4 regions of the Bacillus sp. AFS017336 genome follow, and region 1 is predicted to be linked to each of the others. Evidence: riboswitches for the same ligand, from Rfam matches in the RefSeq annotation. Region 1 holds a riboswitch; each other region holds the start of a gene.
What was found. A riboswitch is a leader RNA that binds a small molecule or an ion and turns the genes downstream of it on or off. The one in region 1 is predicted to bind cobalamin.
Positions count from the first base shown of each region.

Region 1 (6,224 bases):
AGAAGTTTAGTTGGAAAGCTTTGGCTTACAATTATATTATTAGTATCTCTTGTGTTATCCTTTCTGACATTTGTCTTAATAGGTTTTTTTGAAAAATTTTATATTGACCTTCAAGTACAAAATATGAAGGATGACGCTTCAAAAATTGCACAATTAATTGAAAATGGCCAACCAATTTCAAATATTGAATATTTATCAAATAATATTGTGAGTAGGTATTCAAGAGTAATTATTTCGATTGATGGTCAAAAACCGTGGTATTCAAACAATACATATGGAATACAAGATTTACCTTTTAAAGAAATACAAAATGATGATGTATTAGACCAAACACTAACTAAAGATAAAGAGGTTAGTAAAAGACTAGTCTACGGTGAAAATAGTGAAAGGGAAAAATTAGTTGTTGGTGTGCCGTTAAATGCTAATGCAAAAAATGGAGCTGTATTTGTTTACCAAACATTGCAACCTGTTAAAGTAATGATTCACCAAACAACTAATTTTGTTTTGCTCGCTGCATCAATTGGAATCGTATTAACAACATTTTTCTCTTTTTTCCTTTCATCAAAAATTACAGCACCGTTAAGAAAGATGAAAGAAGTTGTGGGTAGTATGACTTCGGGTAATTTTAATGTGAAAGTGCCAATTCATTCTAGTGATGAAATTGGAGAGCTAGCCTATTCATTTAATAAAATGAGTAAACAATTAAATTTTAATATGAATGCATTAAAGCAAGAGAAAGAAAAGGTTTCTAATATAATTACAAGTATGGTAGATGGCGTTATTTCAATCGATAATGAAGGACGAATTATAACAACAAATCCACCGGCAGAACGCTTTTTAAAAATGCTTAATGATGATTATTTTGAAGAAGAAACCTCGTCACTCGTTTTAACGAAGGAATTACTAGATTTATTTGAATTAGTTGTTGTAAGTGAGAAAAAGCAATTTATTGAATTAAATTTTGATCAAGGTAATTGGCAAGTTTTAATGTCACCACTTTATAATCAGACAAATATAAGAGGCGTTGTAGCTGTAATCCGAGACGTGACAGAACAAAGGCGTTTGGAGAAGATGAGAAAGGATTTTATAGCTCATGTCTCTCATGAGTTACGTACTCCTATTTCTTTACTACAGGGCTATAGCGAAGCGATTGTAGATGGTGTAGCAGAATCTAAAGAAGAAATGCAAGAGTTGTCACAAATTATTTATGATGAGTCACTTCGAATGGGTAGATTAGTAAATGATTTGTTAGATTTAGCAAGAATGGAAAATGGTTTTACTGAATTGAATCGAGATCATGTCCCATTGATTCAATTTGTAGATCGAATTTTACGTAAGTTCAAAGGGCTAGCAAAAGAAAAAAATATTAAGCTATTTGGTGAAATCGATAATGTTCCACATGTAGATGTATATATCGATGAAGATCGAATGGAGCAAGTTTTTACTAATTTAATTGATAATGCTATTAGACATACAAATGAAAATGGCAGAATAATTGTATCTGTAAGTCAAAATGAAACATCGACAATATTTAGTTTCATTGATTCGGGTGCAGGGATTTCAAGTGAAGATTTACCATTTGTGTTTGAACGTTTTTATAAGGCCGATAAAGCTCGTACTAGAGGTAGGAGCGGTACTGGTTTAGGGTTAGCAATTGTTAAAAATATTGTCAATGCTCATGGTGGATCAATCAAGGTTTCAAGTGAGATTGGACATGGAACGACATTTAAAGTGAAAATCCCTCATGATTTACGAATGAACGAAAAAGATGTAGAGTAATCTTGTTTCATATAAAACATTTTCCTGAGATTTTAGTTTCTAAACTTCAAGTTAAATAAAGTTATGTTTGGACTGTTCTCACCTGGATAAATAATTGAAATATAGTATTTTACACAACAAAATATAAATAAAATAATTGAATTCTTACTCAATATATCTTACGATTGAATTAATGAAATATTGATGAGTTTAGTGCAAGTATTGCTTAAAAGGGAATCTGGTTACAATCCAGAACTGTCCCCGCAACTGTAATGTGGACGAAACGGCTATCCACTGTTCGAAAGAATGGGAAGGACGGAGTAGGTTGAAGCAAAGTCAGTAGACCTGCTAAAGTCATCCTTGTTCAATTCTTCGGGGAGTAAGAGTTTGAAGCAGCAGTTGCAAGACTTCTTGTATATGTATGTTGTTTCAGCCCCGTTCAAAATGAATGGGGTTTTTTTTATGCTTTCCAAAATTTTAGGAGGATTCAAATGAAGAAGTTTTTAGCTAGTTTTATCATGATTTTATTGTGTTTAGGTTTATTTGGTTGTACTAATGATACGACACCAAAAAAATCGAATGTAGGTACAGATGAACAAGCAACTTTTCCAATGACTGTTAAAGATGCTACGAAAAAAGAAGTTACGTTAAAAGAAGCACCTAAAAGAATCGTTTCACTAATTCCAAGTAACACAGAAATCCTTTACTCTATTGGAGAAGGGAAAGAGGTCGTTGGAGTAACTGATTTTGATAATTATCCAAAGGAAGTAAAAAACATTGATAAAGTTGGCGGAAACAATGCTGACATGACTTACAATGTTGAAAAAATTATTTCTCTAAAACCTGATTTAGTATTAGCTCATGAATCAAGTTTAGGAATTTCTGCAGATGGCTTAGAGCAATTAAAACAAGCAGGAATCAATGTGTTTGTCGTTAAAAATGCTGCAACTATTAATGATGTATATGATACAATTTTACAAGTTGGAGAAATCACAGGTAAAACTAAGCAATCTAAAAAAGTAGTAAGTGGAATGAAAACAAAATTAGATGAAATTAGCAAAAAAACAGCTAAAGCAGGTACAAATCCAAAGGTTTGGCTTGAAATATCAGGTCCACCAGAAATATATACAGCAGGCAAAGGTACTTTTCTAGATGAAATGATTTCGATGATTCATGCTAAAAATATAGCTGAAAATCAAAAAGGTTGGGTACAGTACAGTGAGGAATCAGCAATAAAAGCAAACCCAGACGTAATTTTGACTACTTATGGTGATTTTACTCCAAACCTAGAAAAAACGATTATAGCTAGAAAGAACTGGCAAACAGTAAGCGCAATCAAAAATAAACGAGTATATGATATTAATGCAGATACAACATCTAGACCAGGTCCAAGACTTGCAGAGGGAGTCGAAGCAATTGCAAAGGCGGTTTACCCAGAGCTTTTTAAATAATACATATTTAATCTTTATCTTTCCAATTATTTTATTAATTTTTCTATTTATTTTAGGGGTTTCGATTGGTTCTACATCGATTCCCTTTTCTTCTATCATTTCTAGCTTTTCTGATGATATATTTAAAACTAATTATGTTCCAGCAGATATTCAAACAATTGTTATGAATATCCGTGTGCCAAGAGTTTTGTTAGCTGGATTAGTAGGAGCGTGTCTTTCATTAGCTGGAGTCGCGTTTCAAGGTATACTTAAAAATCCATTAGCCGATCCTTTTACATTAGGTGTTTCTTCGGGCGCATCTGTAGGAGCAGTGTTTGTTTTATTTTTTCAAATAAGTTTACCGATTGTTACTTACTTTACTTTACCAGTAGTTAGTATTTTATTTGGTTTTGGTACACTTTTAATCTTATTATTATTTGTAAGAAAATTAGATCGCTCTTTAAATGTCGAAACAATCATATTAGGTGGAATCATAATCAGTTCATTTTGTTCTGCATTGTTATCATTATTTATCACATTTTCGAATAATGAATTACGTGCAGTAATCGGCTGGTTAATGGGGAATATTGGAAGTAGAGGTATTCAGTATTCTTTAAGTTTACTACCATTTTTAATTGTTTCATTTTTGATTTTATTTAGTCAAAATAGACATCTAGATGCGATGACATTTGGTAGTACAAATGCAAAGCATATAGGTATTGATGTGAAAAAATCTACTTATCTAATTTTGCTAACAGGAAGTATTTTATCTGGTGCAGCTGTAGCGGTATCTGGAACAATTGGGTTTGTAGGGTTAGTTGTTCCGCATTTTACTAGACAGCTAGTTGGTCCACTACATAAAAAATTACTGCCATTATCAATGATAAATGGAGCCATATTTTTAATAGGTTCCGATATTTTATCGAGAGTAGTACTCGCGCCTCGAGAATTACCAATTGGAGTAATTACGTCCTTAATAGGTGCTCCAATGTTTGCGTTTATATTACTATCACTGAAAAGAAATAGAGGAAAAGTATGATTAAAAGTCAAGATATCTCATATTCATATGATGGAATTCATACAGATTTGGATGGACTCACCTATTCGATCAATCAAGGAGAATGGCTAGGGATTATTGGACCTAACGGAAGTGGGAAGTCTACATTTTTAAATATTCTATGTGGACTTTTTAAACCTTCTAAAGGAAATGTTAAGTTAGATGGAGAATTAGTTTCTAGTATGTCTAATAAACAAATAGCTAAAAAGATTGCTGTGTTGTCTCAACAAAATTCCTATACATTTTCATATGAGGTAAAAGAAACCGTGAAATTAGGGCGACTAGCCCACTCTTCTTCTTTTTTTCCTAGTTGGACAGATCATGACGAAACAGCCGTTAGAAGCGCAATGTCAATGACAGGTACTAATAAGATGGAGAAGAGCTTAATCAATGAAATTAGCGGTGGTGAAAGGCAAAGAGTATTTCTTGCCCAATGCTTTGCACAAGATACCCCATACATTTTTTTAGATGAACCAAGTAACCATTTAGACTTGATGCATACAATTAAAATTTTGGACATGTTAAAGGAATTACAAAAAAATGAGAATAAAACTGTTGTAACTGTCTTCCATGATTTAAATTTAGCAAGTCTTTATTGTGATCGACTATTAGGTTTAAAAGACGGCAAAATTTATATTGAGGGAAAAACAAACTCAGTTTTAACTGAAGACATATTAAAAGGCCTATATGATACTTCTTTTCAAATTTTAGATAACCCTGAAACAAATAAAAAAGTCATTATATATAAGAGTAATGTAATTTAACTTAAATTTATATTGAAAAAAGGAGAGGTTTTTCATGAAAATTTATACAAAAACTGGGGATAAAGGTCAAACGAGTTTAGTAGGTAAACGAGTTGATAAAGATGATTTAAGAGTTGAGTCTTACGGTACAATTGACGAAGTAAATACAATCGTTGGGTACGCAATGACTTATTTAGATCATGAAGATACAAGAGATTTATACAATGCACTACAAAAAATACAACATGAATTATTTGATTGTGGTGGTGACTTAGCAGTCGTTAAGGACAGTATACCGTTTAAAACGACTGAGAAAATGGTTGAAGAACTTGAAACTTTAATCGATGAGTATATGGAAGCAACACCACCATTACAACGATTTATTTTACCTGGTGGATCAAAACCTGCTGCGATCATCCATCAAGCAAGAGCAGTTACTAGACGTGCAGAACGAACAGTCGTTACATTGATGAAACAAGAAAACATACACTTACCAGTATTTTTATATTTGAATCGACTATCTGACTACTTCTTTGCACTAGCTAGGTTAATAAATACACGTTTAACGATTAAGGATGTAGAATACGAACGTGGAGCAATTGTATTTCGAACAGATAAAAAATAAATAAAAAAGTAGCGATTGTTTAGTAGAATTTTTCAAAACAATCGCTACTTTTTTGTATAAATCGATTATTTCAATCATAGAATGATTTAGTGTATCTTTTAGCATTTCAATTTGCTAGTAATCTGAGTTTCTTATACATATAGAAGAGTTAAAGGGTATGAATGAAAGTTCATTTTAAATGTCAAAAAAAGAGGAACAGGCTATCCTAACACAAAATTTTCTTTATAAAGTTAAAAAAACTTTCTTGGTAATCGTCTACTAATGCACAGGGCTCGTCAGAAAACCAAATTTCATGGGTAGGAGGAAATAATACAATGGTTGATTTTCTTAGAAGGTGTTTTTTGATAGTTGTGTTTGTATTAACGATTGGTCTATTGTTTATTGGAGGAAATCGAGAGAAATTAAAGGAAGTAGTTTTAGATAAAAACTTTCACGAATTAAAAATGGTTTCAAATCCTTAAAGTTTAATAAGTTATTGATTGTTTTTAGAACTTCAAATATAAATGTAATTTGCTATTAAATTTGGTAAAGTACATTTATAATGTGAAGTTCTATTTTTATTGTTAAGGAGAAAGAAATGTCTAACATATGGGATCCGGCAATTGTAATGA
Region 1 is NZ_NUCO01000019.1:19,000-25,223, forward strand. It holds gene CN601_RS09535 (ATP-binding protein) at 1-1,779, shown strand, start outside; cobalamin riboswitch at 1,953-2,125, shown strand; gene CN601_RS09540 (ABC transporter substrate-binding protein) at 2,250-3,209, shown strand; gene CN601_RS09545 (FecCD family ABC transporter permease) at 3,175-4,227, shown strand; gene CN601_RS09550 (ABC transporter ATP-binding protein) at 4,224-5,009, shown strand; gene CN601_RS09555 (cob(I)yrinic acid a,c-diamide adenosyltransferase) at 5,044-5,613, shown strand; gene CN601_RS09560 (phosphotransferase) at 6,191-6,224, shown strand, end outside.

Region 2 (6,224 bases), on a different contig from region 1:
TTTCTGATACTTTTTCTTTTTGAGCTTGTGTTAAACCATCGTATGCTTCACGAGCTGACACTACTGCTGTTTCATCTGATAAAGTAATTGATGCTGGTAATTCATTAATTTTATTAATTACTGAAACAACTAGTACTGCTTCTTCTTTTAATCTAGTAATTTCTGATTCTGCTGCAACTAATTTATCTAATACCGCTGATGATAGTAATCCCTGTTGCGCTGCAGTTAAACCTTCATAAGCCGTTCTTGCTTTAGCAATCTCTGATTCATTTGAAATTGTAATTGTTGTAGGTAATGCATTTATTTGATTTGTAACTATGGTTACCGAAGCATCTGTCATGTTATAAAGACTATTTTTTCCTTTAAGAAATCTGTCATAAGATACAAGGGCATATGTCGCTTGATCTGTAGCCATTCCATCCACATTCCCCGTTAAAACATGCTTGAATCCTCCGCCATTAACATAAAATCTTAGTAATGCGGTCACTAAATTTCCATTTTCTTTTACAAATCGACTGTCTGTTGCTGGATTTACACCTACTGCTGTTAAAGCTACGATAACTTGTGAAATACTTTCGCTAGAAGTTGAACCAAATGCAGTAAATCCACCATCCGCTTTTTGAATAGTAGAGATCGCTTTTAATGCTCGATTAATTGCTGCATTTACCTCTGGCATAGATTGATATGGAGCTAATGCCTGTAATGCCATTGATGTAATGTCAGGATCTGGCGTTGTGCCAAATAAAGCAAACCCTCCTGCTTGATCAGTACCCTTCTTTACTTCTTTACTTAATATATAATTAACGTATTTTTCCCTTGTTGCTTGTTTAGTAGAATCTGCAATTGTTGGTATTTGATAATTATTTGAATCGAATGCTATTAAGGCGAATATCCCTCCGTTAATCCCTTGACTAACTGTTTTATCATAATCAGCAAGTGGAGTTAGTAAGTTATAACCACCTACATCAGTAGAATCTTTTCCTAATGCACTAAGAGCTAATATTAATCTCGCATATTCCGTATTCTTTGATGTAGATAAAACGCCGTTTGCTGACTTCACTGTATCGACAATACGATTGTAGTAATTAACAAAATATTGATCAGGTACATTATAGTTACCTCTTGCTAATGACAATACTGACCATTCACCTGAACCCGTACCAAAACTTGGATTAGGAACTTTAGTCAATATATAGCCTAGTGAATCATTTAATTGCGTGCTTATATCAACATTATTTAAAGCATCATTTAAAGTAGTCAGTGCAGTATTAACAGTAGATTGATCAACTGTTAAATTAATAAGTGCTGTATTTGCTTGATCATATGCAGTTCGAATAGATTCCTTCGCTAATAACGCATCTTTGTTAGGTGCTGAATTTACTTCAGCTACTTTTTTTAATAAAGAATCTTTATTTGCTGGTGTATAAAGTGCTTTATCCCCACCAAAACTTGAATTATCTTGTCCTAAATCTGAGCCGTATCCATAAAGTGTAAATTGCCATCTACAAACATCCCCATCTTTCGGGAATTTATCAGATGCCCCAACATTTGGAAACTCATTATTAACTGCATACATCCAACCGGACATATTATAGTAGTCAAATTCCCCTAAATAGCCCGTTTTTTGAGCGCCGTTAGCAATAATTTCTTCATTACTTAAATTCATTGCATCTTTTATGACTGTCGGAACATTTACAGAAATATTTCCATTTTCAAGTTTAACTTTTGACAAATAGAATCCTGAATTAACCGATCCGTAACTATCATAATTACTTGTCCCGCTTAAAAATCGGTCAAGAACTTTTGCATAACTTTCCCCTTCATAAAAAGGAACTTTAACTGGTTGACGAATTAACCCCGCACCTAAAGTATTTGCCTCAACTGACATCGTCACATAGCCAATTGGACTATCTGCGTGAACCGGTACAGATTTCGTTGGAATTGTAATTGAAAAAACTAATAAAACTGCTAATAATAATCCTAATATTCTTTTCATTTAAACGCGTCCTTTCTTTCATTTCTAAAAACCTATCTTTCTAATAAACTCAAATTCTTCCTCCCTTATTTTGCTTGATTTTCCGGTGTCTTTTAGTGACAAAAATTCTTCATTGCCAATAAAGAAAACCCGCCAATTATGGCGAGTCTTTAGGCGAAGATAGAGGCTTAAGTTGCACTTATACATAGAAATTAAAATTGGCAACCACGTCGACTTTTCCTCTCCGCTGCCAATTTATACATTCTTCATGTGCAAAAAAAGAGCCCTGCCTTATTTGGCAGGACTCATAGTTATCCAAAAATTAAACTGCTCCAACAGCATACTAAAAAATGCGCGTCACAGCGCTCTTATACGGCTTTCGCATAAGAACAGAATTTTTCTGATAACAAAACTTCCCTCACCGAAAGACTTGTAAAATGCAAATGGCAGGTCTCCTGACTTAAAGCTTCTAGCCTACTCCATTCATCTTCCCAGTTTCCCAGTGATTAACGTGCAATCGCACTCGAATGTTTCGTAGCTTCTTACAGTAGATGTGAGCTGTTTTGGTTTTTCACCAAATTCCCTATTAATGCAAACTGCAACCATATACTGTCTTCATTTTAACAAATGGTTTAATACTGTACAAATTAATTTTTAATTTTTCTAAATTGTTCCCTATTTTTTTCTGTTAAATTAAAATGTTGATTTTTGAATTAAAAAAAGAGGTTGTCCAATTAGACAACCTTAGGAACTCTTTTATTAATACCGATAACTTTGTGCAACGTTTTATTCTAATGATTATTAGAGGCTTCACTAAATTACTCATAAGATTAAATTTCAATCTAATTCCTTGATATATTCTTCTCTTTCTTTAAAAGCTTGTTTTACGATTTCTTTCGATACCCCATCTGGAATATGAAAGGAAATTAAATTCATATAGTCCTCCGGATATTTATTATCTAAAGAAAAAATTCTAACATTATAAACTTCAAGTTTGGCACTCGTTAAAAATTGGAGTAACTGATAGACCTGATCTACATCGTCTATATTACCTTTTAGTTGAATGTCAAAAATACTATATTCATCAGACTCGAAAGCTAAATCAAGATCCTGATTGAAAACTGGCATTTGATTTGTATTCAAATAGTCATAACCAAGACTCCTTAACCCACCTTCAAAATCCTTGAAAAGTGCCGATTCTTCAATATAGTAAGAGTATTGTGCAAAATTTGTTATATTCGGCGGTTCATAAGGTGTGGAGCTTTCACGTTCAAAATCAGACATCGAATAAATCGAATGTACATTGTCTATATCAAAAGTTATTCTTTTATTTATATCATTTGTATAGCTCATACTAATTTCTTTCACATCTAATGGCTTGTAAACATCGCTAAACTCTTGAAATTTTTTAAGCACTTCATAAATTGAATTCATTTTTTCAGTATCAAATAAATTTTTAACATTTGCACTCACAACATTTACTTTTAAATGTTGTATAACATTTCCAGTATCAGCGTAATCAAACGATTCCATATCATTTTCACTTTTAAATTCGATTGACTTTACTTTGGCTCGACTAAGAATTTCTGAATTCGATTTTTCAAAAGCCTTTTTCATTTCAAATGTTTTAGATTGGATGTCATAGTCATCTCCAATAATTTTTGTAAATAACATCCCCTTTATGTAGATGTTAAAAGTGAGCTTATTTCCCGTTCTCTTTCTAACTTTAAAATAGGTATCTCCCATGTTCCCTTCGTTTATGTTTGGTTTTTCCAAAACATCTACTTCGAAACCGTATTTGTCTTTAATATATTTTTGTGCTTTTACATCGATCGTTCCTGCCCCAACACATGCAGTCAATAAGAACATCGAAACGAAAATTAGCATTGTACAAATTGATAGTTTGATAGCTTTTATATTCAAAGAAAATTACCTGCTTTCTAGACACCAAAATCCATATTTTTCAATTAGAAAACTCTTAAAAATTCATTACTGACTAATTGATATTACCATATTTTGGAATTTATTTCGTTATATTTTGAAACTTCTTATCTTATTCAACTAATCTTCAATTTAGTTGCATAAGAAAATCTACAAACTGCTTAACTGAGCTAACAATAAAAAAGAACCCTAAATATTATGGGTTCATTTACTCTTCTATCTCCGCTGTTTCGATCCACTCACATAAAGAATAATAATGGCAAAAAGAAACATTCCACAAACAATAAATGGCATTAAGCCTGAATTATAAACCATATATATTCGAATATGACGAACCGCGTTCACAATAATAAAAATCACCATGCATATCCACAATATTGCAATGAGAGCCATATTTTTATTTCTTCGCATAAACATCAGCCCCTTCCAAAGAACAACTCCAAAAATACTGTTTATTTTATTATATAGTCGACATAGTGAATCAATGACCAATCGTTTATTTGTATGTGTAAAAGTTATTGACTCATTGGGGGTCTTGAGTTAAAAAAGTAGCGACTTGTTGATTATTTTTAACTCATAAGGAGGCTCATGAGTTAGAAAAGTAGCGACTTGTTGATTATTTTTAACTCATAAGAGGCTCATGAGTTAGAAAAGTAGCGATTTGTTGATTATTTTTAACTCATAAGCGGTTCATGAGTTACTAAATTAGCTAATTCATCATAATTTGTAACTCATAAAACCTCGCACTGTCTCCCTTACATTAAATAAGTGTTTCTAAATTATGAAATTTCATCTTCCTACCTATCTCTTTTTTGTATTCACAACAAAAATATATTAAGATATTTTTAAGTCTTTAATCTCTTCTATATTAAATAGTAAAAATCTTCAATTTAAGGAGTTTCCAAAATATGAGTATGCCATTTGAATTTAATTTTGTAATTGTAACGAATGAAAAAGCGATCAGAAAAGAAAATAATACATTCTCTTTAGAGCTTAATGGATACCACTTGTTTCCTATTGATACACCAATCAATGTAACTAGAAAGAATGATGAAAAGCCTTTTGGTATTGCTGTTATAAGGAAGATTGAATGGAAAAGTGAGAGTACATATATGGATTATGAATTAAAAGCAATTGATACGGTTAATTAAAAAATAAAACGGATAGCTAAAGACTGCTATCCGTTTTATTGGTATTTTTAGAACTCTTTCATTGTTTGATATGCCTGTTTCGCTAAAGCAATATGACCAAGTTCATTTGGATGTACTCCGTCAGTACCTTCGAAAAACTCAGTCTTCAATTGTTGATGCTGTTGAAATGGAATTCGAAAATCAATTAGATTAAAATGATTTATTTCAATCATTTGCTCAATTCGTTCGGCTAACTCTTTGGCTTTTAAAACAAATGTTTCAAAGCCAGCAATCGGTTCCCATACTTCTTTGTGATTGATATTTTCTAAATGAATTGGTGGATGGATTGCTATAATAGGTTGAATATTGTTGTGTATAGCTTGTTTGACCATTGAATAAATGTTTGACAGTATATAGTTTAAATCAACATTCCACCATAGATCATTTCCACCAGAGCAAATAATTACATGTGATGGATTGTTTAATACGACATCATGGTAGAATCGTGATAGCATTCCAGTGCTTGTATCACCTGAAATCCCTTTATTTATTATCTCGACTGATAATTCGTTTTGAAGTACAGCTGGCCATGCATTAACTTTTGCTATCCCTAAACCTTCTGTAAGACTATCACCTAAACAAATAATCTTCATACGCTCACCATTGTTCCTTGATCGCTTTTTGACCTACTCGTGGTCTTACTTTTACTAAATATGTAATTCCACTTACACCAAACATAAAGATGATATTAATCGTAAATGCAATAAACCCTGGATCTAAATCTTTTAAAAATTGAGGTGCATGAGGGAATAATGTACCGAAGCTCGTATTTTTAATTGTTACGTATGCTACTGTAATTAATCCGGATAGTATTCCCGCTACTGCTCCTGTTTTTGTAACTGGATTACGTTTTAAGAACGTTACAATTAAGGCAGGGAATAATTGTAAGACGAAACTATATGCCATTAATAAAAGAGAAAGCATTGTTTTTCCACCATAAAAAGTAAATAATAAAGCGATTAAAGCGATGATTGGCACTAAGATTCTAGTAAGTCCAGCTAACTTCGCTTCACTTGTATCTGGTTTAATTGCTTTATATATATTTTTTGAAAGTAATGTTGAAGCCGTTAATAATAACAATGAACTCGGAACTAATGCTGCTAGTAAACCTGCTGAAC
Region 2 is NZ_NUCO01000024.1:205,063-211,286, forward strand. It holds gene CN601_RS15295 (Ig-like domain-containing protein) at 1-1,996, opposite strand, end outside; cobalamin riboswitch at 2,404-2,597, opposite strand; gene CN601_RS15300 (hypothetical protein) at 2,813-3,898, opposite strand; gene CN601_RS15305 (hypothetical protein) at 4,133-4,327, opposite strand; gene CN601_RS15310 (DUF2584 family protein) at 4,825-5,067, shown strand; gene CN601_RS15315 (GDSL-type esterase/lipase family protein) at 5,115-5,699, opposite strand; gene CN601_RS15320 (sodium:solute symporter family protein) at 5,704-6,224, opposite strand, start outside.
Region 2: it holds a riboswitch for cobalamin, as region 1 does, so the genes downstream of both, CN601_RS15295 (Ig-like domain-containing protein) here and CN601_RS09540 (ABC transporter substrate-binding protein) in region 1, are expected to answer to the same signal.

Region 3 (6,224 bases), on a different contig from region 1:
TCAATTGTAGCTATTTCATTTTTCCTACGTATTACTGACGGTTACGGTGTACCAACAAGCGAGACATTATTAGGTAGTATTTTTGCTGGTGTATTAATTGGGCTAGGGTTAGGAATTGTCTTCCGCGCAGGAGGTACAACAGGTGGTTCCACTGTTCTTGCACAAATGGTCCATCAATCGTTTGGCTGGAGTATTAGTAAATCTTTACTTGCCTTTGATTTAGTTGTCGTCTTAGGAGGCTATTTTGTAATCGGTTTTGAAAAAACACTGTATACCGTCATTTCAATTTATATTGGAATTAAAGTAATGGATTATGTTATGGAAGGAATAAATCCAAAAAAAGCAATTACGATTATTTCTGACCAAGCAAATGAAATTGCACAGATCGTATCAAATGAATTGAATCGTGGGGTAACAATCTATCCAGCAAAAGGACATTTCTCAGGTTTAAGAAAAGAGTCATTATACATAATTGTGAGCAATAAGGAATTGTTTGAACTTAAAAAAATAATTCACGCAATCGACCCAAAAGCTTTTGTCGTTATTCATGATGTAAATGATGTGTTAAAGGCAAGCTAAAACGAGCTAGTTAAACAAAAAAAACAAATCACTTTAGTCATTTACCTAAAGTGATTTGTTTTTTTTTACTTACACCTCTTGTTTCCCATTTATTCCTGATTCTAAAATTTGATTTATGTTTTCTAATTCTTTTTGTAACATTACGATTTTTGTAATTTGAGCTTTCTTTTCTTCATCGGTTTCGATTTCTTCCGCACTCAATGCAGCAATTTCTAGTTGTAACCTAATTCGTTCATTTAATAAAGATTGTTGATCGTTTGTAATGCTTTGTCTACCGTTCCATTCAGCAAAAGAACCTTTGAATTCATAAAGATTACCATTTTCGATATGAATTACACGATTTGAAACTTTTTTTAGTAAATAAGGATCATGAGAAACAACTACAACGGCTCCAGGATACGCAGCTAATGCTTCTTCAATTCGTTCTCTCGTGTGAATGTCTAAATAGTTTGTTGGCTCGTCAAGAACAAGTAGATTTGAGTCTGAAAAATATAGTTTTACGAAAGCAACTCTACACTTTTCCCCCATACTTAATTGAGCAATATTTTTATAAACATCCTCTCTTCTAAAAAGGAAGCAACCCAGTATTGTCCTCGCCTCTGTTTCAGTCATATTTGGAAGAGATAAAATTTCATTTAAAATCGTAGAATCTTCATTTAACGCTTCAAGCTCTTGCATAAAATAACCTATTTTTAATTGTGGGTTATGTCGTACGGACCCATTACTTGGAATCAATAATCCCGTTAATAATTTTAAAAATGTAGATTTTCCAGAACCATTTTTACCTATTACAGCTAATCGATCTTCTCGACCTAACAGAAAGTCAACTTGGCTAAATAATGATTTTTCAGCGTATGAGAAATCTACTTTTTCAAAGGTAATCATTTGCTTTGCAGTGAACGTTTCATTTTCAAAGCTAGCTGCAATTGTCTTAACTTCTTTCGGTTTCTCTACTTTTCTTTTCTCTAATCGTTCTAAATCCTTTTCCTTAGATTTAAATCTTAATGCGTTTTTTGCAGCTTGTTTCTTGGCAAAAGGATCACGTTCACTCGCTGCATTATGCGAGCTTGTAAACCATTGTTTATATTGATTGATCGTTTCGATTAACTTTTTCTTTTCCGCTTCTTGTTTTTCATATTGAGCTTGCTGGGTTTTTCGCTCATGTTCTTTTTGAATTTTATACGCTGAATAGCCACCATTATACTTAAATGTGCCAGCATGCGTTAATTCAACTGTAACGAGCGCAACATCATCAATGAATTGTCGTTCATGTGATATAAAAAGCACACTACCTTTAAAGTTTTTTAACCACTCAGTTAACCATTGAATCGACTCCGTATCTAAATGATTTGTTGGTTCATCTAAAATTAATAGCTTAGGTTGTTTCATCATCACTTTCGCTAATTTAACTTTTGTTTTTTGTCCACCACTTAAATGACTGAACGGGATATTCCATAACTCTTTCGGTAATTGAAATTTCTTTAATACTTGATCTATTTTATTTTCAAAGTCATATCCATCTAATTCTAAATACTTACTTAAATATTCATTATATTTATCAATGTTTTTTTCATTAGATAGGTCAAGCGATAACTTTTCTAAATTCTTCTTTATTAAATAACGTTCTTGATCAAATGATTCGATTACTTCCCTTGCTGTAAGTAATTCCTGGTCTTCTTCATCTGTTAGAAGCCAACCTATATCATCTTTTGAATATTGAATTTGCAAAAACCCTTTATTAAGCGGAATATTTCCTAAAATTGCATTTATAAATGTTGATTTCCCAACTCCATTTTCACCAATTAAAGCAACTCGTTCGCCTTCTTTTAGTTCTAGATTTCCATTTTTAAAAATTGTCATTCCGTTTAACTCTATTTCAATGTTCGATGCTTTTATAATAAACATATATTTCACTCCATCCGATTTAAAAATATCCCTCTGTTTTAGCCCAGAGAAAATAAAAACACACAAGCAGTATCTGCCTGTGTGTAAATTGGATGTAATTTAATAAGCCTAGTACATACGAAAAAGTATATACAAAGTTTAGTTATTATTAAATAAACCATTTTTTTAATTGAATGGATTTACTTAATATTCATTATGGGCTCAAAAAATAGACATACTTATCCAATTTCTCTGTTATCAGGCAGAGTACTTTTTTGCTATTAATTCTTTAGCTTTAAAAGTTATCGGATATTGTACATAGTGTCTAAATTTGATGCCTCCTTAAAAATATTAATTTAATATTAGCTTACTTTTAGTATGATTTCAATCATTACTTTTATTCTTTCCAAATTAATGCCAATTCCTTACTTAGTTTTTTTCTTAATTGGCGACTTTCTAAACGCTTAAATGCTAATTGCTGTAATTTAATTTCTTCTTCAGTTTCTGGTATTGCCTCTACTACTTTATGAGGTTTTCCATCTTTTAGTGCAACAAAAGTTACAAAACATGTTGCCGCCACTCTTTTTTCACCTGAAAGAAGGTCTTCTGCAGTAGCTCGTACAAATACTTCCATTGAGCTTGAGCCTGTTAAGATGACAAATGATTCATAATAAATGCAATCACTTTCGCGAACTGGACATAGAAACTCGACTGAATCCATCGATGCGGTTACACATTCCATTCTCGAATGCTTTGTTGCTGAAATAGAAGCAATTAAGTCCATTGCTGCAAGCATCTTTCCACCGAATAATGTACCATGGTTATTTAAATCAGTTGGAAATATTCTACTACTATCAAATACTCTGGATTCTTTAACGTATCTACTGTTCATCGGTTTCTCCCTACTTTTAATTAATTGAATTATGTATTTCTCTAATTTTTTTGATTTTACCAAAGTTAAAATTCATCTTTTTTTGTCTCATGGCGAGTCTTTATTTCAAATTCAGGCTTTACCCAATTTCATCAATTCTTTCAACTTTGCTGTCTTACATGTTTAATTTCCATCGTTTTTTGCATGTAAAATTGGAAGTTTCATAAATTCCCCTAAAAAAATAAAAAGCATTTTCATCTCAAAAAAGATAAAAATGCCTTAAGATCGTTGGAAAACATAAAATAATGACAATACTTTAAATTAAGCTTTCTTTCAAAAGGCACCTCCCTATCTCTCGTAGGTCAAACAGCGTCGTTAGAATAGGCAGGTCTCCTGACTTTAGAATTTTCATCTATTACAGTGGCGGGACCGCGTTGGAATTTCACCAATCTTCCCTTTTAAGTAAATGAATTAATAAGAATTTCATTTACACCTATTCCCTACTATTTAGTTTTCATTATTTTGTCATAAAATACAAAAATAGTCAAAATATTTATTTCTTTTCCAAAAATAATAATATTCATTCATTATATCTTAATAACTTTTCTATTAAATAAAAGTAACTCACCATAGATTTGCATGTGGTTTTTCATACTAAAAAATATACTTAAAATGTTCAAAAATTGGTTTAAATACCACACTTTCCCTTACTTCTATTTATGGTATAGTAGGTTAAATTAGAAATTTTTAACAAATATAAAATCTGCAACTAAAAAATAATTACTATCGCAATCGAATGTTTGATGAAAGATTAGGAAATAAAGGGAAGGAATACAAACAAAAATTAAACAACTAACCAAACTAATTACGGATCTTTCCAACCCTTAAATTCGACCTACATATGAGGTGATTAAATTCATGTTAATTTATCGTCGTTTTTTTAAAAACTTATTTTTAATACTACTTGTATGTTTATTCGTTTCTGCATGTTCAAATCCTGACTCAAAAAAAGAAATAAGTAGTATGTCATCAAAATCGTTAAAACAAGATCAGAGGGGCTTTGTAAATAACACTGATGCTTCGGTCAAAGATCAAAAAAAGCAACCTTTCGAACAACTTGAAGCTAGTAATCGCAAATTAGTAAAAACAGCTGAATTACAGCTCGAAACAAAGAAATTTGATAAAACCATTTCAGCTCTTGAAAAATCAGTTAGTAGTTCGAGCGGCTATATCGAATCGAATCATATTAGCGGAACATCCATATTGGAAAAGTACTCTAGTAACAACTCTGAGCAATCACCATCAAGAACTGCAAATTATACAGTAAGGGTTCCATCAACAAATTTAAATGAATTTCTAAATAATTTAAATAAGATTGGAAACGTAATTTCAAAAACTGTTTCAACTGATGATATATCCAATCAATACTTTGACACAGAAACGCGTATGAAATCATTAAAAATTCAAGAAGACCGTTTATTGAATTTATTAAAAAAAGCTGGCTCTTTAAAAGACATTTTAGAAATTGAAAAGCAATTAACTGATGTTAGATACGAAATTGAAAGTTTAACAACAACTTTAAAAAGTTATGATTCAGCTGTAAACTACAGTACAATCAATCTTTTTATTAATGAAGTTTCATCGATTACTGATACAACTCCTCCAAAAACGATTGGAGACCGGATTGGTGTAACATTTAAACAAAATGTTGATGCAATCGTAAGTGGATTTAAAAATACGACAGTTTTCTTGATTGGTAATTCTCTTATGATTATTATTTGGTTTGCGATCATTGCAGTTGGTTATTTTATAACGCGGAAAGCCATAAAAAAATATCAATTATAAAACATACCTAAATAGTTTTAAGATAGCATTCTTAAGAATAGAATTTAGTTAGATAGAATAAACCTTTTACCATTTCTCAATATAAGTATCTATTTTACTAATCAGTTTAATAAGTTAGTTTAAAAAACAACTTATAGAAGGAGAACTATTATATGAGTCATCTCTTATTAAGTAGACTAGGTAATTGGAAAATACAAATTCATTGCCACGCTGGTATTCGAACTGTAGGAAATGAGAGAGAAGTTCTTTTACTTGATGAAGAACATGAAAAAATTGCACACTTTTCAATTGATTCAAAAGGAGCCTTTTTAATCCTTCAAATCCCTTGGGGTGGCTATGTGAAAATTAAAGAGGGCTATCAAACAATTGTTGTACATATTCCTTATGAAGAAGTTGCGGAAGAATAATTGTCTTTATTATTGATTTAATAACTTGAAAAAAGAGTGTGCCATTTTGATATTGGCACACTCTTTTATTATTTACGTAATGTTAAAAACTCTAATTGTCTTAAACGCACTGTGAAGAATGTAATCGGATCAAAGTAAATACTTGGATTTGATTTCATGTCATCTAAAGTACGGTTATAGTTAGAAATTGCTAATCTTATTTCATCAACTAGCTCATGAATTTGCTCAAATGGAGCATTTAAGAACATAGCTAAATCTCTTGGTAAAGTCTTTTCAAACATTTCAAATTGTAGGAAAAACTTAGTTGATAGGTCAGATGTAACATCATCGTAGTTTACATTATCAACATATTTTTGGTATTGAGCAACAAGCTTCGATTTATTTTGAGGTAATAAACCTAATAAGATTCCTGAGCTCTTTAAAATAAATTGAGATGGTGATGAGTTTAATAATATATTCATCTCATCTAATTGAGTCATACTAGTCATTCGATCTGCATCACGGCGCCAGTCATCTAATACTTTAAAGTCACACTCAAGGCTTAAATATTCATTTCCAATATACTCATTTAAAGAATTACTCATTTCTGCTAAATAGCTTTGAGTACCTTCTAGTAATACACCAGATTCTTTAATCCA
Region 3 is NZ_NUCO01000034.1:51,503-57,726, reverse strand. It holds gene CN601_RS19490 (YitT family protein) at 1-579, shown strand, start outside; gene abc-f (ribosomal protection-like ABC-F family protein) at 649-2,484, opposite strand; gene CN601_RS19480 (acyl-CoA thioesterase) at 2,861-3,355, opposite strand; cobalamin riboswitch at 3,701-3,846, opposite strand; gene CN601_RS19475 (DUF4349 domain-containing protein) at 4,253-5,179, shown strand; gene CN601_RS19470 (hypothetical protein) at 5,332-5,586, shown strand; gene CN601_RS19465 (dynamin family protein) at 5,655-6,224, opposite strand, start outside.
Region 3: it holds a riboswitch for cobalamin, as region 1 does, so the genes downstream of both, CN601_RS19480 (acyl-CoA thioesterase) here and CN601_RS09540 (ABC transporter substrate-binding protein) in region 1, are expected to answer to the same signal.

Region 4 (6,224 bases), on a different contig from region 1:
CATCCATTTGTTCAAGAAGAAATGGATAATCTATTAAATTGGTATAATAAGAACAAAGATGTACTACATCCTGTTGAGTTAGCAGCATTATTTCATTTCAAATTCGTTTATATTCATCCGTTTTCTGATGGAAATGGAAGAACAGCCAGATTATTAATGAATTTTATTTTAATGCAACACGGTTACCCGCCAGCAATTATAAAAGCTGATCCAGTTAAACGAATTCAATACTACGAAGCTTTAGAATTGGCTAGTATGAAAGGTGAAACTAATAAATTTGTGAGACTTGTTATGGAATGTGTAGAAGATAATTTAAATGAATATTTACGTATGTTTTAGAGCACCTGAATACTTAGGTGCTCTTTATTCTTTTTATGCCAATTTTTCTGGTAATCCTGAAAAAGCAGCTGAAGCGATTATTAATATTGTTGAATCGAAAACGCCACTACTTAGACTTTTGTTAGAAATAATGGCTTATCAAGTGGCTAATCATAAATATCAAAATCTACTTCAAAACTTTGAAGAAGCGAAAGAAACAACTTTATCGGCAGATTTTGAATAAAGATTTTTACCCTGACAGCATTCCTATGAATATTTACAAACACTTACAATAGTAGAAAACCACTGAAAACAAGTCAGTGGTTTTCTTATTTCTAAATTTTCTGATAGACATTATTGAACCAGCTACTAATTACTCTTTCACAAACAACTTTTCTCTCGCTTGCTCAGCTGCTTCAACCATCACCTTTAATGCTGAAACCGTTTCATCAATACCTCGCGTTTTCAAACCGCAATCAGGATTAATCCAGAACAGCTTCGGATTGATTACTTGAAGGGCACGATCAATATTTCTTGTGAGCTCTTCAACCTTTGGGACACGCGGACTATGAATATCATATACACCAAGGCCAATACCTTTATCGTATGTATTTTCTTCAAAAGCAAAAATTAACTCGCCGTGGCTTCTAGAGGTTTCAATCGAAATAACGTCAGCATCAAGTGCATTAATTGCATCGATTATATCTTCGAAGTTTGAGTAGCACATATGAGTATGAATTTGTGTATCGTTTTGTACAGAAGCTGTTGCGATTTTAAATGCATAAACAGCAACGTTCAGATAGCTTTCCCAGTTTTCGCGTTTTAATGGTAGCCCTTCACGAATTGCTGGTTCATCGACTTGAATCATACGAATTCCGTTTTTCTCGAGCGTTTCAACTTCTGTTCTAAGTGCAAGTGCAATTTGATTTGCAACATCGTAACGTGAAATATCATCTCGTACAAATGACCAGTTTAAAATTGTTATTGGACCTGTTAACATGCCTTTAACAGGCTTGGTTGTTAATGATTGGGCATACACGGATTCTTTAACGGTCATTGGATCTAAATAAGACACATCCCCATAAATAAGTGGCGGTTTTACGCAACGAGAGCCATATGATTGAACCCAACCAAATTTTGTGAATTGGAATCCAGCTAATTTTTCACCAAAATATTCAACCATATCAGTTCGTTCAAATTCACCATGTACAAACACATCTAAGCCAAGTTCTTCTTGAATCGCAATCCATCTTTTGATTTCAGCATTAATATACTCTTCATATTGTGCATTCGTTAATTCACCTTTACGCCATTTTGAACGCTGACCTCTTACTTCTTGTGTTTGAGGGAAGCTACCAATTGTTGTAGTTGGTAGAAGCGGTAATTGGAAAGACTTTTCTTGAATGGCTTGACGAACTTTATAGGATTCTTCACGATCCACACTATACGTATGCAAGTTTTGAATGGCCTTCTGAACTTGTTTATTGTTTCGAACGGATGATTCATTTAATGCTTGAATTGCATTTATGCTTGCTTCAATTTTTGCTTGAATCGACGCTTTACCATCTTGTAAACCTTTTGCTAATACAAAAATTTCATTTAATTTTTCATCAGCAAAAGATAGCGCATCCTTTAGCACATCATCAATTGTACTTTCATTTTTCGCTGTTACAGGAGAATGTAATAAGCTTGATGAAGGTTGTACAATAAGCTGGTCTTTTGAAACAAACTCAGTAATTTCTTCAAGAAGGGCATATTTATGATCAAGATTTGCACGCCATATGTTACGTCCGTCAATCACTCCAGCAGCAAGTACTTTATCTTTTGGGAAACCATATTTTTTAATTGCAGCAAGGTTTCGCCCATTATCATAAATAAAATCAAGACCAATTCCTTGAACAGGGAGTGAAACTACTTCTTCATAGAAATCAACGCTCTCAAAATAAGTTTGAAGTATCACATTCACATTAGGTGCTGCTTTATGCAATGCTTCATATATATCGTTAAATAATGCCACTTCTTCTTTTGAAATAGATGTAGATAAGATTGGTTCATCTATTTGAACCCACTCCACACCTTCTGTTTGTAATTCTCGTAATAGATCGACATAAAGTGGTACAAATTGATTTACAATCGTTTTAAACTCAGTTTCTTTATATCCTTTAGACAGTTTTACAAATGTTACTGGCCCCAAGATAACTGGTTTCCCTTCAATACCAAGCTTTTGTTTAGCCTCTTTATAAAATTGTAGTGGACGGTTATCGACAAGAGTAGGTGTTACTTCTCCCAATTCTGGAACAATATAGTGATAGTTTGTGTTAAACCATTTTGTCATTTCAGATGCAACAGCATTTTTTGAACCGCGTGCTATTTCAAAATAAGTTTCAAGTGATACTTTTCCTCCAGCATATTCAAAGCGCTTAGGTACGAGACCGAACATAACAGCTGTGTCGAGAACATGGTCATACAAGCTAAAATCACCTACTGGAATTAAGTCAATACCTTGATTTTTTTGCTTTTGAAGATGCTGCAAACGAATCGCTTCAATTTGCTTTAAAAAATCTTCTTTTTCTAGTTTACCTGCCCAAAATTGTTCAAGTGCTTTTTTCCATTCACGCTTTTCACCAATTCTTGGATAACCTAAATTTGAACTTTTTACACTGTTTCCCATTCTAATACACTCCTTATATGATTGCTTTTGTATTTTTTCCCAACAAAAAAGTCTCCCTTTTCAAATAGAAAAGAGAGACTCATACGCATAACTAACTAGAGTTGAGACATTGCTGATCCCAAATCACGTATTCCTCACTCCCCCCTATACATCCGTAGGTACAAGCGCATACAATAGGCAGGTCTCCTGACTTAGGATCAAACGCTTCTTATCCCTTCCCATTTCAGTATGAAACAGTGGTAGATTGATAAGTCGCTCCCCAATACAGTGGCGGGACCGTGTCGGATTCTAACCGACTTCCCTTTTAAGCTGTGGAAATAATTCTTAACAGCACCTTATGCATTTTTATGAAATTTTTATTAAGAAATATTAAAGATGAAATCTAACAATCCTTCAAAACGACAAAAGCCCTCTCTGCTTTTAAAAGAGAGAGGGCTACAAAATTTATGGAATCCTCTCTTATTTTCCAAAGCAATTTGCTTTGCAGGAATTAGCACCTTTTCAACAAAAAACGTTGAATGGTTGCCGGGCATCATCGGGCCAGTCCCTCCGCCACTCTCAATAAGAGTTTAATAATTTATAATGTTTTGAATTAATTGTCATGATAGCATGATAAACAAAGTCTGTCAAAATAAAATAAAAAATGTTCGCTACAGAAAGGTTTAAAAAAGAGGGAATGTATATTTTGTATAGATAGATAATACATTAGAAGCAATCCAGAACACGGTTAGATTCAGTGGTCTAAGTAATTTTATTTTGATCTAGTTCTTAACTAAAAATTTTTTTGATCAACTTTACAATCCGACTACTCGGTGATACAATGTACCTGTACTTAGCAATACTGAATACCAGTAATACTAAATAGTTAAATTTTTTTTAAAAAAGGGTTCACATTTCTTCTACTTAGTAATACTATATACTATTACTAAGTAATACGGAGTATCAGTCGCACCAGATAGCTGAAAAAGAGTTCAAATAAAATGAACAGTGAAATCAATGATCTATAGGCTATTTAGTTTTTCTATTGTCCGGTACTAAGTATTACTGAATATTTGTATCACTAATTAGTAAAAAGGTGGTTTTCTCCGCAGTTAATTGCCGTTTAAATTAATAGACCTAAAACTTATTTAACGAAAGTAAAAAGGAGGTGTACGCTATGGAAAATTTAACAGAAATGCTCAAAGGTTCATTGGAAGGTTGTGTACTTGAAATCATCAGTCGCGGTGATACTTACGGCTACGAAATTACTCGTCTTCTTAATGACTTAGGATTCACTGAAGTTGTCGAAGGTACAGTCTACACCATTTTAATCCGACTGGAAAAGAAAGAGCTGGTAAATATCGAGAAAAAACGATCTGAAATGGGACCGCCTCGTAAGTTTTATTCATTAAACGAAGCAGGGCGTGAGGAATTACAACAATTTTGGAAAAGATGGAATTTTGTTTCATCAAAAATCAATATCCTAAAGGGGGAGCGATAGTATGAAAAAATTTATTGAGTTAATCATTGGCGATATAGAAAGCAAAAAAGAATATAAAGCATTTATGAAAAAGGTAAATTCTCTACCAAAAGATTACGCATTTGTGTTCAAAAAGATTCAAAAGTACATGTGGAATTTCGGTTATGGTTTTGGTGAAGAAATCATCAATCTATATGAACTATTTGAGGCTAGTTCAGCAGAAGGAAAGCATGTGTTGGATGTAACTGGTGAAGACGTAGCGGCATTTGCCGACGAATTGATGGCTCTCTCTAAACTAGGTGGAGAATCGGCAGGTTTTTTCGGAGGTAAAGTAGAGTTGGAAAAAGATATTGAGAGTAGAGTCGAACAGCAAGTAAAGATATGGACGAATAAAAAATAAAAGTAGGGGGCTAAAAACCATGGTGAATTTCTTCAAAAAGATACTCGATGATAAAAAAGAATACAAAGAAATGATGGCACGAGTAGATGCATTGCCAGCCGATTACCAAGAAGCCTATAAAAAAATCTGCAACTATATGTGGAGTTTTGCTTCTGGAAGCGGGATGGATATGTTGAGAATCCAGTATGATCTCATTGATTTATTTGAAGCAGGTGCATCAGATGGTAAGGACGTATTAGAAGTAACAGGTGAAGACGTTACAGCATTTGCTAATGAACTTACCGATCAAGCGAAAAGATGGGATGATAAATTACGTAATAATTTGAACAAAAGCATTCTAGATCGATTGGGTAAGAAAAAATAAAATCATCAGTTAATATTTAACAAATAAGTACAGCATAAGTCATATTTGTATGTCTGTTTAGATAAATCCAGCTGCAGGCGCAACTTACGCTTAGAGCGCGCGCCTTCAGCTTTATATATGGGAGGGAAATGATTATGAGTAATACTGCAATCTCAGTGAAGGGATTAAAAAAATCCTATAAAAATATAGAGGTGCTAAAAGGCGTAGATTTTGAGGTGAAAAGAGGCAGTGTTTTCGCTTTACTGGGCTCCAATGGTGCTGGGAAAACGACTATTATTAAAATCTTGAGCACATTAATACAAGCGGATATGGGGGAAATTGAAGTTTGTAGTTCGAATATTCAAACAAATCCAGGGCAAGTACGTGAGAAAATTAGTCTAACCGGACAAAACGTTGCAGTAGATGATATTTTGACAGGGCGTGAAAATCTCGACCTAGTAGCAAAACTCCGCCACTTGCCTGATCGAAAAAAAGCTGTGGAGGAAAGTCTACGCCGTTTTGATTTAATTGAAGCTGGTGATCGAGCTCTTGCTACTTATTCTGGCGGTATGAAAAGACGATTGGATTTAGCAATGACAGTACTTGGGTCACCGGAACTTGTTTTTCTTGATGAGCCTTCAGTTGGACTTGACCCGGAAGCACGATTAGCTTTGTGGGAAGTGATTCGTGATATGGCAAAAGCGGGTATTACTGTATTTCTTACTACACAATATTTAGAAGAAGCCGAACAACTAGCTGACCGAATTGCCATTTTACATGAGGGCAAAATTCTTGTAGAAGGTACGCTGGATGAATTAAAAGCAATTCTTCCGCCTAAAAAAGTAGAATACGTGGAAAAACAGCCAACACTTGAGGAAATTTTCCTAGTTGTTACTGGAAAGAGAGGGGAATAGCAATGAATGGAAATCATTTTTTCAGCGATACGTTTACAATGTGCAGTCGAGTGATGAAACATTCACTTCGAAGTATTGATACAATTATTACAACGATCCTCATGCCGATTATGCTTATG
Region 4 is NZ_NUCO01000010.1:112,617-118,840, reverse strand. It holds gene CN601_RS04870 (Fic family protein) at 1-339, shown strand, start outside; gene CN601_RS04865 (Rossmann-fold NAD(P)-binding domain-containing protein) at 317-562, shown strand; gene metE (5-methyltetrahydropteroyltriglutamate--homocysteine S-methyltransferase) at 692-2,989, opposite strand; cobalamin riboswitch at 3,149-3,342, opposite strand; SAM riboswitch class I at 3,446-3,557, opposite strand; gene CN601_RS04855 (PadR family transcriptional regulator) at 4,146-4,469, shown strand; gene CN601_RS04850 (DUF1048 domain-containing protein) at 4,471-4,848, shown strand; gene CN601_RS04845 (DUF1048 domain-containing protein) at 4,868-5,212, shown strand; gene CN601_RS04840 (ABC transporter ATP-binding protein) at 5,347-6,105, shown strand; gene CN601_RS04835 (ABC transporter permease) at 6,108-6,224, shown strand, end outside.
Region 4: it holds a riboswitch for cobalamin, as region 1 does, so the genes downstream of both, metE (5-methyltetrahydropteroyltriglutamate--homocysteine S-methyltransferase) here and CN601_RS09540 (ABC transporter substrate-binding protein) in region 1, are expected to answer to the same signal.